3 regions of the Listeria aquatica genome follow, and region 2 is predicted to be linked to each of the others. Evidence: riboswitches for the same ligand, from Rfam matches in the RefSeq annotation. Region 2 holds a riboswitch; each other region holds the start of a gene.
The links. Region 2 has a riboswitch for thiamine pyrophosphate ahead of HB912_RS00295 (ECF transporter S component). Riboswitches for the same ligand answer to the same signal wherever they lie in the genome.
Positions count from the first base shown of each region.

Region 1 (3,267 bases), on a different contig from region 2:
TTTTTTTCGCAACATTTCTTTTGAAAATAAATACAGCAATGTTTTAATAGCAAAAGCATGAGTAACAATCAGGACGTTTGGATTATTCAAGTGAATAAAATGATCAGCTGTATCTTTGAGAAAACTTTCCAATCTATCCGTAATCATATGAAACGGTTCAACCATACCTGTTATGTCGGATTTATAAATAATCTCATGAACTTCTGGCAGACGGAAATTAAGTTCTGAAAAATCATTTTGTATCTGTAATTCATTCATCATACTGGAAATAAACTTATTATTATTTTCTGCTTCCCAGCAGCCCAAACACCATTCGCGGAGTCTTTTATCAGTAATAACTTGCAGTTCATTTTGCCCCTGTGCAGTTAATATGGTTTTTCCAGTCTGTAAAGCTCTGGATGTATCACTGGAAAATGCAGCTGAAAATTGGACATTTTTTAGTTGCAGTCCTAGTTGTGAGGCTGTTTGGATTCCTCTTTCAGTTAATGGGGAATCTACCCAACCTTGTGCTTTATGTAAATGGTTAAGTAATGTTTCCCCATGTCGAGTAACATAGAAAGTAACTGTTGAATTCATGTTTTAGCCTCCGAAATAATCTTATCTAATCCCTTTACCTTATCAGCAATAGTCGAACCAAGAAATTACTAACATTGTACCAGACCCACCCGCCCAAAACAACGCTAAAGTAAAGGCGTAACGGCGGGATGTAGATATTAGAAGGAGAATATATTCCTTTGTTCTTCGACTTGGCGGTGTTGAAGTAAAGTTGTCTTCAAATTTAACAGACTATGGAATTTGTTCCGCTACTTCCATTGGATGGAATAGAGAATGTAGAATACTTAGACAGAGTAAAAATAAGAGAGCATTCAGTCATTATAGAAAGATATAGTTTGATGGTTAAAGCGGTCTTAGATAAATATAAAATTGAACAATTCTATCAATAAGTTGAAAATATGTGTTAGTTTTTGTGGATGGGGGCATTTTTTGCTTGTTTATTTTTAGCAAATCGAATTTTTTGTCAAAGTCATAAAGAACAACTATGTGATTTGGAAAGTAGTCATTACATTTGTCTGTCCATTATTTATTTTGGTGACAATGGGAGCAATTTTTTATGCCTTGTTAGGTGAAGGGGATAAATAGTAAATTATAATATAGGAAGATGTGAAAGATCGTGAATTGAATTTCAAGTCTAGAAGTTATAACTTTTAGACTTGTTTTGCTGTAACGAAAGAACAGGACTTTTCGTATAGTGATCTTAGTTTTGTTTTGAATAATTCAATACATTAAAGGGAATTGGAGGCCATTTTAAGATAAGCCGACAAAAACTATTCTGTATAAAAATCAGTTTTGGCTGAGTAAAATGGAGGAAAGTTGTCGCTTGGAATAGGCTATGTTATGATTGAAAAAAGTAAATAATGCAACACTAGGGGGGCCACGGTTGTGGCTGAGATAGGAAGTGTACTTTCTGACCCTTTGAACCTGTTTGTTAGTGCAAGCGTAGGGAAGTGGAAATTTCAAAAAGCAACGTGCTTTTCTATTTCTTTGTTTGTTTTTACATACATGGAAACAGAAAGTGCGTTTTTTTGTGCTAAGAAATAGGCGCATTTTTTCTAAAAGAAAGGATGATGGCTATATGGAATTTGTGAAGATTTGGGAAGAAGAAGCAAACGATGTTTGGCAGGAAAGTCTCAAACACCCATTTGTGCAGGGACTAGTAGATGGCACACTTGAAGAAGACAAATTTATTCATTATTTATTACAGGATTACTATTATCTAACACATTTTGTGAGAGTGATTAAACTAGCAAAAAGACAAGTATGTGATCCTAAAATTAAGAAAGAATTAAATCAAGTGCTTAGACGCCTAAGTGCCTCTGAGCTAAGCATGCGGCAAACCTTTTATCCTAGAGCTGGAATTAAGGAACAAAATCTACTTGTGGTACAACCGTCACCTGCAGCCTATCACTATACTTCTCATCTATATAGGACGGCTTTTGCTGATGAATTTGGAGTAACGATGGCTTCGCTTCTGCCTTGCTATGCGTTATATGCAGATATGGGCAATCTATATGCGAAGGAAAAAAGTCCAAATCCGCTTTATCAAGAGTTATTAACAAGCTATTCGGCGGATGAATATCAGGCAGCAGTTTTCTTGCAGAAAGAACTTGTGGAAAATGCAGCGCAAGATGCTGATAAAAAAGTACGTGAACAGATGCGAAAAAGCTTTTTAATCAGCGCAGAATTAGAAGTTGAGTTTTTCGATATGGCATTCCAAAAACAAATGTGGCGAGGTGTAAAAAATGCGACGATTTGATTCATTAGAGCAAGTGAAAAAGGGAAATCCATTAGTGCATAATATGACAAATATCGTTGTGGCTGGAGATTTGGCTGATGGTTTACTTGCGATTGGTGCTTCACCCATTATGGCATCGGCTTTAGAAGAAGTAGCCGAGATGGCGGAGAATGCTGATGTGCTTGTCATGAATATTGGCACGCTTGATGCTGAACTTGTTCGGGCGATGAAACGGGCTGGAGCAGCGGCGAATGAAGCAGGGAAGCCCGTTGTACTCGATCCAGTTGGTGTTGGAGCAACAAGTTTTCGCCGTGAAGTAGTAGCTGAACTACTTGAGACAATAAGGTTTACGGCGATTCGCGGTAATGCGAGTGAGATGGCCGTGCTCGCTGGTGTAGAATGGCAGGGCAAAGGTGTTGATGCAGGTAGTGATCATGTAGATCAAATCGAGATTGCACGACAAGTGGCGAAAAAGCACAAAACAATCGCCGTTTTGAGTGGAGCGAGCGATGTGATTTCAGATGGTAAACGGTTTGCGAAAATCACAAATGGTAGTTCACTTTTACCGAGAATTACGGGTTCGGGCTGTCTTTTGAGTGCGGTTTGTGGGGCCTTTATTGCGACTTTACCGATTGATGCGGCTTACATGGCGTGCCTTGAGGCCTGTGCGAGCTATGCGGTTGCTTCTGAATTTGCAGAAGAAAGCCTTAGTGCCAAAAATTTACCGGGATCATTTCGGCCAGCATTTCTGGATGCGCTCGCGAATTGGTCGAAAGAGGCCATTCAGGAGCACGTCTTCATTGAAGAAGGGAGGCATGCGGAATGAAAATTGCACAGGCATTAACAATTGCAGGTTCTGACAGCGGTGGTGGTGCTGGCATCCAAGCAGACTTGAAAACTTTTCAAGAACGTGGGGTTTATGGGATGTCTGTTTTGACGGCGGTGACGGCTCAGAATACACTTGGCGTAAAGTC
Region 1 covers NZ_JAARRM010000006.1:78,313-81,579, reverse strand. The annotation lists gene HB912_RS11810 (histidine phosphatase family protein) at 1-576, opposite strand, end outside; TPP riboswitch at 1,416-1,521, shown strand; gene tenA (thiaminase II) at 1,634-2,314, shown strand; gene thiM (hydroxyethylthiazole kinase) at 2,301-3,119, shown strand; gene thiD (bifunctional hydroxymethylpyrimidine kinase/phosphomethylpyrimidine kinase) at 3,116-3,267, shown strand, end outside.
Region 1: it holds a riboswitch for thiamine pyrophosphate, as region 2 does, so the genes downstream of both, tenA (thiaminase II) here and HB912_RS00295 (ECF transporter S component) in region 2, are expected to answer to the same signal.

Region 2 (3,267 bases):
GCAATTTGGTGGATCTATCCAGCGTCTGCTAGCCTATTTTGGCCGCTTTCAGTATTGCTTGCGAGACATCTGTTGACTTATTCTATTATTTCAACGATTCTTATTAGTATCTTTTTCATTGTGGTTAATGTAATCACTTCGAAAGAAACGATTTGGGCGATTTATCCAATTTTTGCAGTGTTGTGGTGGCCGCTTTCGATTTACTTTTTTGTATATCGGCGCAAACAAACCAAACAAAAATTTATTTAGTTTTTTTCATCATTCTTTCATAAACAGATGGTATAATAAAAAAATGAATCTGTTGAAAGTGAGAATTTTTGGATGTTAAAAACGAAGAAATTTTGGATTATAGCAAGCTTTATCTGCGTGTTGGTGATTATGGGGACACTCTTAAAATCTTCTTCACAGACGTATGATGAACAATCGCTTGTACCTGTGATGGATAAAATATTAGCGAATAAACCGTTTGAAGGTTTACTTTCCCACGTTTCTTTTGTATATGCAAATGATGAAGTGAGTATCGCGCACTTGGGGTACAGTAAATTTTTAGAGTTTTTTATTCGAAAAGGCGCACATTTTGTGACCTATTTCTTGATGGGAGCAAGTTTATTTGCAGGAATGTATTTATGGCGAAAGAAAAAGCTTTGGGCTTTTCTTGTGGCACTATTAGTTCCTTTGCTGTTCGCGGCAAGTGACGAGATTCATCAACATTTTACAGGCGGACGAACTCCGCTTGTTCAAGATGTTATTTTGGATTTTTGTGGAGCGACAGTGGGAGCACTTCTATGTTTTTGGATACTGCGACATTTTGAAAAACGTAAAAATAACCGGACAGCTTAGATAGGGATCTAAGCTGTTTTTTGGTGAATAAATTTGCAAGAAACAGGAGGAAGGCAAAATGAAAATTAGTTTACCCAAAAGTTGTGAAAATGCACCAAGAAAGAAAATAGTAGCAGACTTTACGTTAGACTTACTTAAGCAAGAGCAAAAAACGATCTCAGAGTATGCGGATTTAGGCATAGCACTCCACGTTCTCCATGAAAAAAAGATTATCAGTGGGTTACCTAACTTGCTTGAGAGTTTAAAAGAAGAGAGAGAAAATCAAATTCGTGAGGTAATGGTGGAGCGCGTGATCACGCATGGAAATACGGCTGCAATTAATGGACAGATTTTCTTTGCGGAGGGTGGAAGGCTTGAGTTTTGTGATGTGTACCGATTTGCAAGCACTGTGAAAACGGCGAAAGTAAAGGAAATAAAACGTTATTGGATTTTCCAGAAATGTTAAATTTATTATTTTTTCTCAAGGGTTTGTTGACTTTATAAAAATAAACTGGTATTATTATCACGAAAAAAATATGTGAATAAACACTAGGGGAGCCTTTTGGCTGAGACGATTTCGGACCCTTTGAACCTGATCTAGTTTGCACTAGCGTAGGGAAGTGGTATAAATCTTTCTTTCAAAGGGTTTATGTACTTTTGGAACCACTTCAAAAAATTGAAGTGGTTTTTTGTATGCTTAGTTTGTTCATGAGGAAAGAAGGAATTTAAAAATGAAATGGAAAATGAAAGAAATTGTATTGGTCGTTGTATTATCTATTGTATGCGGCATTGTGTATTTAGGGTGGTCAACTTTATATCTGCCTCTTTCTGCTTTACTTGGGCCAATAACAAGCAGTTTGATGTTTGGTATTTGGATTATTGCAAGTCCAATTACTGCTCTTATTATTCAGAAGCCAGGAGTGGCCCTTATTTCGGAAATTATTGCCGCATCAGTGGAAGTTTTTACGGGCTCGCATTTTGGGCTTTCCTCGCTACTAATTGGAATTTTTCAAGGTTTAGGTGCTGAATTAGCTTTTGCTCTATTTGCCTATAAGAAATTTTCTACTTTCACGGTTATGCTTTCTGGGGCACTTGCGGGTGTGGGTTCTATCATCTACCAGATGATTTCAAGTGGATGGAGCTACTTTACACCCCAAATGTTTGCGACGGCTACAGTTGTAACTATTGTTAGCGGAGCCGTATTAGGAGGATTACTTGGACAATTGGTTGTTTTAGCTTTAAAGAAAACAGGTAGCCTAAACGGATATGCAGTTGCTAAAAATAAGGAAGTCAAGTAGTCATGGATATAGGCTGCAATAAAGCTAGCGTTCGCTTTGAAGAAAATGAACATCAAACTCTAGAAAATCTCTCTTTATCTGTTAAAAAAGGAGAAAAAATTTTGTTACTGGGTCCGAGTGGTTGCGGTAAATCAACTTTGCTTGCTACACTTGCAGGGATAATTCCTAAATCCATAGAAGCGGAAGTAGTAGGCGAAGTAGCTGCTGCTAGACAGGCTGGTTTTTTGTTTCAAAATCCTAACGAACAATTTTGTATGCAGACCGTTGGAGAAGAAGTTGCATTTAGTCTAGAAAATCGTGCTATTTCATTTTTTGAAATGGAGGCATTGATCGATCACTTTCTTCAGCTCGTTGGTTTAGATGAGAAAAAAGAGACCTTAATTCATGAATTATCGGGAGGAATGAAGCAACGACTCGCATTGGCATGTATTTTGGCGCTTCAACCAGATGTACTATTTTTAGATGAACCAACAGCACAGTTGGATCCGTTAGGAAGACGAGAATTTGCTCAGTTACTTGGGGAAATTGCTCGTGATGCGAATCAAACGATGGTTGTCGTTGAACATGATTACGAAGAATATTTAGATTGGCTAACACGAGTCATTATTTTTGATAGAAATGGAAGGATTCGTTATGACGGTGTTCCAAAGCAAGTCTTGCAAACTTATAGAGAGGAATGTCTTCAACTAGGGATTCGCTTACCAACCTTGTTTCCCTTTTCCTGGGAAGAAATTGTTACGTCAAGGAAGAATCCATTAGCAAAGAACTGGAATACTTTTCTTTCAGAGAAAGAGAAGCAAGAAAAAAATCAAGAAACAGGAGAAAGTATCTTTACAAGTAAGAAGGCCATTGTTGGATATAAAAACAAAAGGATATTATCCGATCTTTCCTTTACAGTACATCGTGGAGATTGGATCGTAATTGCTGGTGAAAATGGAGCGGGGAAAAGTACTTTAATTAAAAGTATGGCGCATTTAGAGCCCCTTTTAGCTGGAGAATTTTATTTTTTAAATAAAAATATAAAGAAATGGAGGGATCGATCATTTTATTCTCAAATCGGGTTCGTTTTTCAAAATCCAGAAAATCAATTTGTGATGAATAGCGTTTTAGAAGAGATAGTTTTGAGTGGGGAAAAAATGAAAGTGAAAAA
Region 2 covers NZ_JAARRM010000001.1:39,363-42,629, forward strand. The annotation lists gene HB912_RS00280 (hypothetical protein) at 1-249, shown strand, start outside; gene HB912_RS00285 (VanZ family protein) at 322-840, shown strand; gene HB912_RS00290 (hypothetical protein) at 899-1,285, shown strand; TPP riboswitch at 1,361-1,455, shown strand; gene HB912_RS00295 (ECF transporter S component) at 1,551-2,117, shown strand; gene HB912_RS00300 (ABC transporter ATP-binding protein) at 2,120-3,267, shown strand, end outside.

Region 3 (3,267 bases), 820 kb from region 2:
AAGTGCAATGATGTCTGGATCATGATCAACAAGAACCAAAGTGTTTCCTTTTTGCTTCAAGCGTTTAAATACCTTTCCAATTCCGACTAAATCTTCAGGATGAAGCCCGACACTTGGCTCATCAAAAATGTAAAGAACATCAGACAAAGCACTGTTTAAATGTTTCGTCATTTTTAAGCGCTGTGATTCCCCGCCAGATAAAGTAGCTGTCTTCCGGTCGATCGTTAAATACCCTAGCCCTACAGCAGACATGCTTTCGAGCCGATTTCGCAAATCTTTTTGTATAACGGCCGTTTGATCCTCTTTAATCTTCTTCAAAAAACGAAGCAAATCCTCCGCTGACATTTTTGCACAATCTCCAATTGAATAACCTAAAATTTTGGCAGAACGAACCGTTTCGTTAACACGCGTCCCGTGACAATCTGGACATTCAACAGTGTTCGTTACACGTTTCAAATCAGCTTGATATTTTGCCCCATTTTTTTCAAGCAAGGATTTGCGAATTCGCTCAATCACGCCGACATATTCTGCTGTCTTTGGAAAGTGCTTCGTAGGATTTTCTGGTTTACTTCCCGTATCATAAAGAAGTTTCTCTAATTCCTGCGCTGAATAGTCTGCGATCTTTTTATGATTATCAAAATAACCCGATTCCGTATAACGTGAAAGACGCCACCCTCCAGGTTGAAAGGTTGGAAATTGAATGGCTCCTTCATTCAACGATTTTTCAAAGTCAATCAAAGCAGAAATATTGAAATCTGTCACTTCACCAATTCCTTGACACGTCTTACACATCCCTTGAGGATTATTAAAAGAATACACCATAGAATAACCAATAAAAGGTTGTGCAAGCCTTGAAAAAAGCAGTCTTAATCCAGTATAAATATCTGTCATCGTTCCAACAGTTGAACGGGCATTTCCCCCTACTTTTTTTTGATTGATGACAATCGAAACCGGTAAATTTTGAATGCGTTCTACATCTGGTTCCTCGTAATGCGGTAAAATTTGTTGAATATAGCTCGAATAGGTTTCGTTTAGTAGACGCTGTGACTCAGCTGCTAAAGTGTCAAACACGAGTGAAGATTTTCCCGATCCCGAAAGACCGGTTACAACGGTAATCTGTCCTTTTGGAATACTGACGGAAATATTTTTCAGGTTATTCGTTTTGGCGCCTTGTATGGAAATTTCTTCATGCATTCTTCTTCCTCCTCTACGCTCGCTTCTCACAATTCTTATTCTATGCTTTCTAGATAGAAATTCAACCATTACGCAAAAGAACGCTTCTCAAGTGAGAAGCGTTCTTCAATCCTTCCATTATTTAGGCAAAAAAAGTTGCGGTTTGATTTGGAGAATAATTGAGACAACAGCCCCTGCGACAAGGATCGTCGCTAAGCCACTTGCACCATTCATAACAAGTGAAAAGAGTTGAGCGCTCCAACCCTTAAATGCATAAGCGCCCCAAAAAACAACCCCAGCAACATAGTGCCAAAAATAACGAGCTACACCTCCAATAAACATGGAACTCCAAGCATAAAACTGAGCTTGCTTCATATTTTTTTGTTTAAGTGCTGCCTGGACATTTTTAGCAAATATTCCAGCAAAAGCAACAAAAGCAAAAGCGAGGATATATTCAATTAAAGCTTGGTTCCAAGTTAGAATATAGGCTTTTCCAGTTAAAAAATGGAGCAAACCCCAAAGTATGCCAGCGAAACCAGCTGCAAAAAAGCCGCGCCGCAGAGCAATCACATACATCGGAATCATTCCAAGCGAAATAGAGAAACTCGAGCCAAAATCAAGTGGAATGAAACTTAGCACCATTGCAATGGCTGCAAAAATAGCGCACTCAATCAAAATCAATAATCGTTTACTTACCATAAAAAATAAACTCCCTTCTTCTTTTGGTCAAAAACGTACCCCAGAAGAAAGCAGTTTTCCGGACTAACTAGAAAAGTGCAATCGCCACAATCCCTACGCTCGTTTTAACGAACAGGTTCAAAGGGTCAGAGTCTCGAAGACTCAATCTCAGCTAGAAGCTCCCCCTGTGGTAACGTTTATGTAGTTTGAACAAATTTATTATAAGGTGAATGCCCCAGAAAGTAAAGTTCTTTTATCTAGAAACTGTGAATTTCGGCTTGTTTCTTTTTGGAAAGTTTTGATAAAACAAGCTGATAACTATTTGTTAAGATGGCTTTCTCTAGTTCAAAATCGATCTTTTGATCTTGTGTTGTCACCACTGAAATCCAGTGTGTTTTATTGAGATGATACCCTGGAATAATCGCTTCATATTCTTCGCGAAGACGCTCCGCTTTATCAGGTTCACATTTCGCACTCACAAACAATTGCCCTTCTTTGTAGTGAATGAGCGCAAACATTTTTTCGCCAACGCGCATCACATGGAAATTCTCTCCAAATGGAAATGTTTCCACTGCGCCTTTAAGCGTTAAACAAAAATCGATACGTTTCTCTAGGTTAAATGGGTCTTTTTCTAACATAGCCATTCCCCCTTACTTTCCCATTTTAACATGAGAAAAACTTTATTTACAATTCAGAGCATGTTATGATAAGAGTAATGTGCTTTTTAGGAGGAAAAAAATGTTAACTGTTAGTAACGTTGGACTACGCTATGGCGATAAAAAATTATTTGAAGATGTTTCCATTAAATTTACACCCGGCAACTGCTACGGCTTAATCGGAGCAAATGGCGCTGGTAAATCTACGTTTTTAAAAGTGCTTTCTGGGGAAGTAGATTCACAGTCTGGAAGCGTGCATATCACACCCGGTGAACGACTTGCGGTTTTACAACAAGATCATTTCCAGTATGATGATGAACTCGTTTTAAATACTGTGATTATGGGACACAAAAAGCTTTATGACATTATGACCGAGAAAAACGCTATTTATATGAAACCTGATTTTAGTGATGAAGACGGTATTCGGGCTGCAGAGCTTGAAGGCGAATTTGGTGAACTTGGCGGTTGGGAAGCGGAAGCAGATGCAGCTATTTTACTAAAAGGGCTTGGTATCTCGCAAGATTTACATGATAAATACATGAAAGACTTAACCGGAAGTGAAAAAGTCAAGGTTTTACTTGCGCAAGCGCTTTTCGGAAAGCCTGATATTTTGCTCCTAGATGAACCGACCAACCACTTAGATATCCGTGCGATTCACTGGCTCGAAGAATTTCTCATCAACTTTGAAAACACCGTTATCGTCGTTTCTCATGATCGTCACTTCTTAAACAAAGTTTGTACACATATTGCCGATCTCGAT
Region 3 covers NZ_JAARRM010000001.1:854,616-857,882, reverse strand. The annotation lists gene HB912_RS04260 (ATP-binding cassette domain-containing protein) at 1-1,194, opposite strand, end outside; gene thiT (energy-coupled thiamine transporter ThiT) at 1,312-1,872, opposite strand; TPP riboswitch at 1,945-2,047, opposite strand; gene HB912_RS04250 (MmcQ/YjbR family DNA-binding protein) at 2,109-2,489, opposite strand; gene HB912_RS04245 (ABC-F family ATP-binding cassette domain-containing protein) at 2,590-3,267, shown strand, end outside.
Region 3: it holds a riboswitch for thiamine pyrophosphate, as region 2 does, so the genes downstream of both, thiT (energy-coupled thiamine transporter ThiT) here and HB912_RS00295 (ECF transporter S component) in region 2, are expected to answer to the same signal.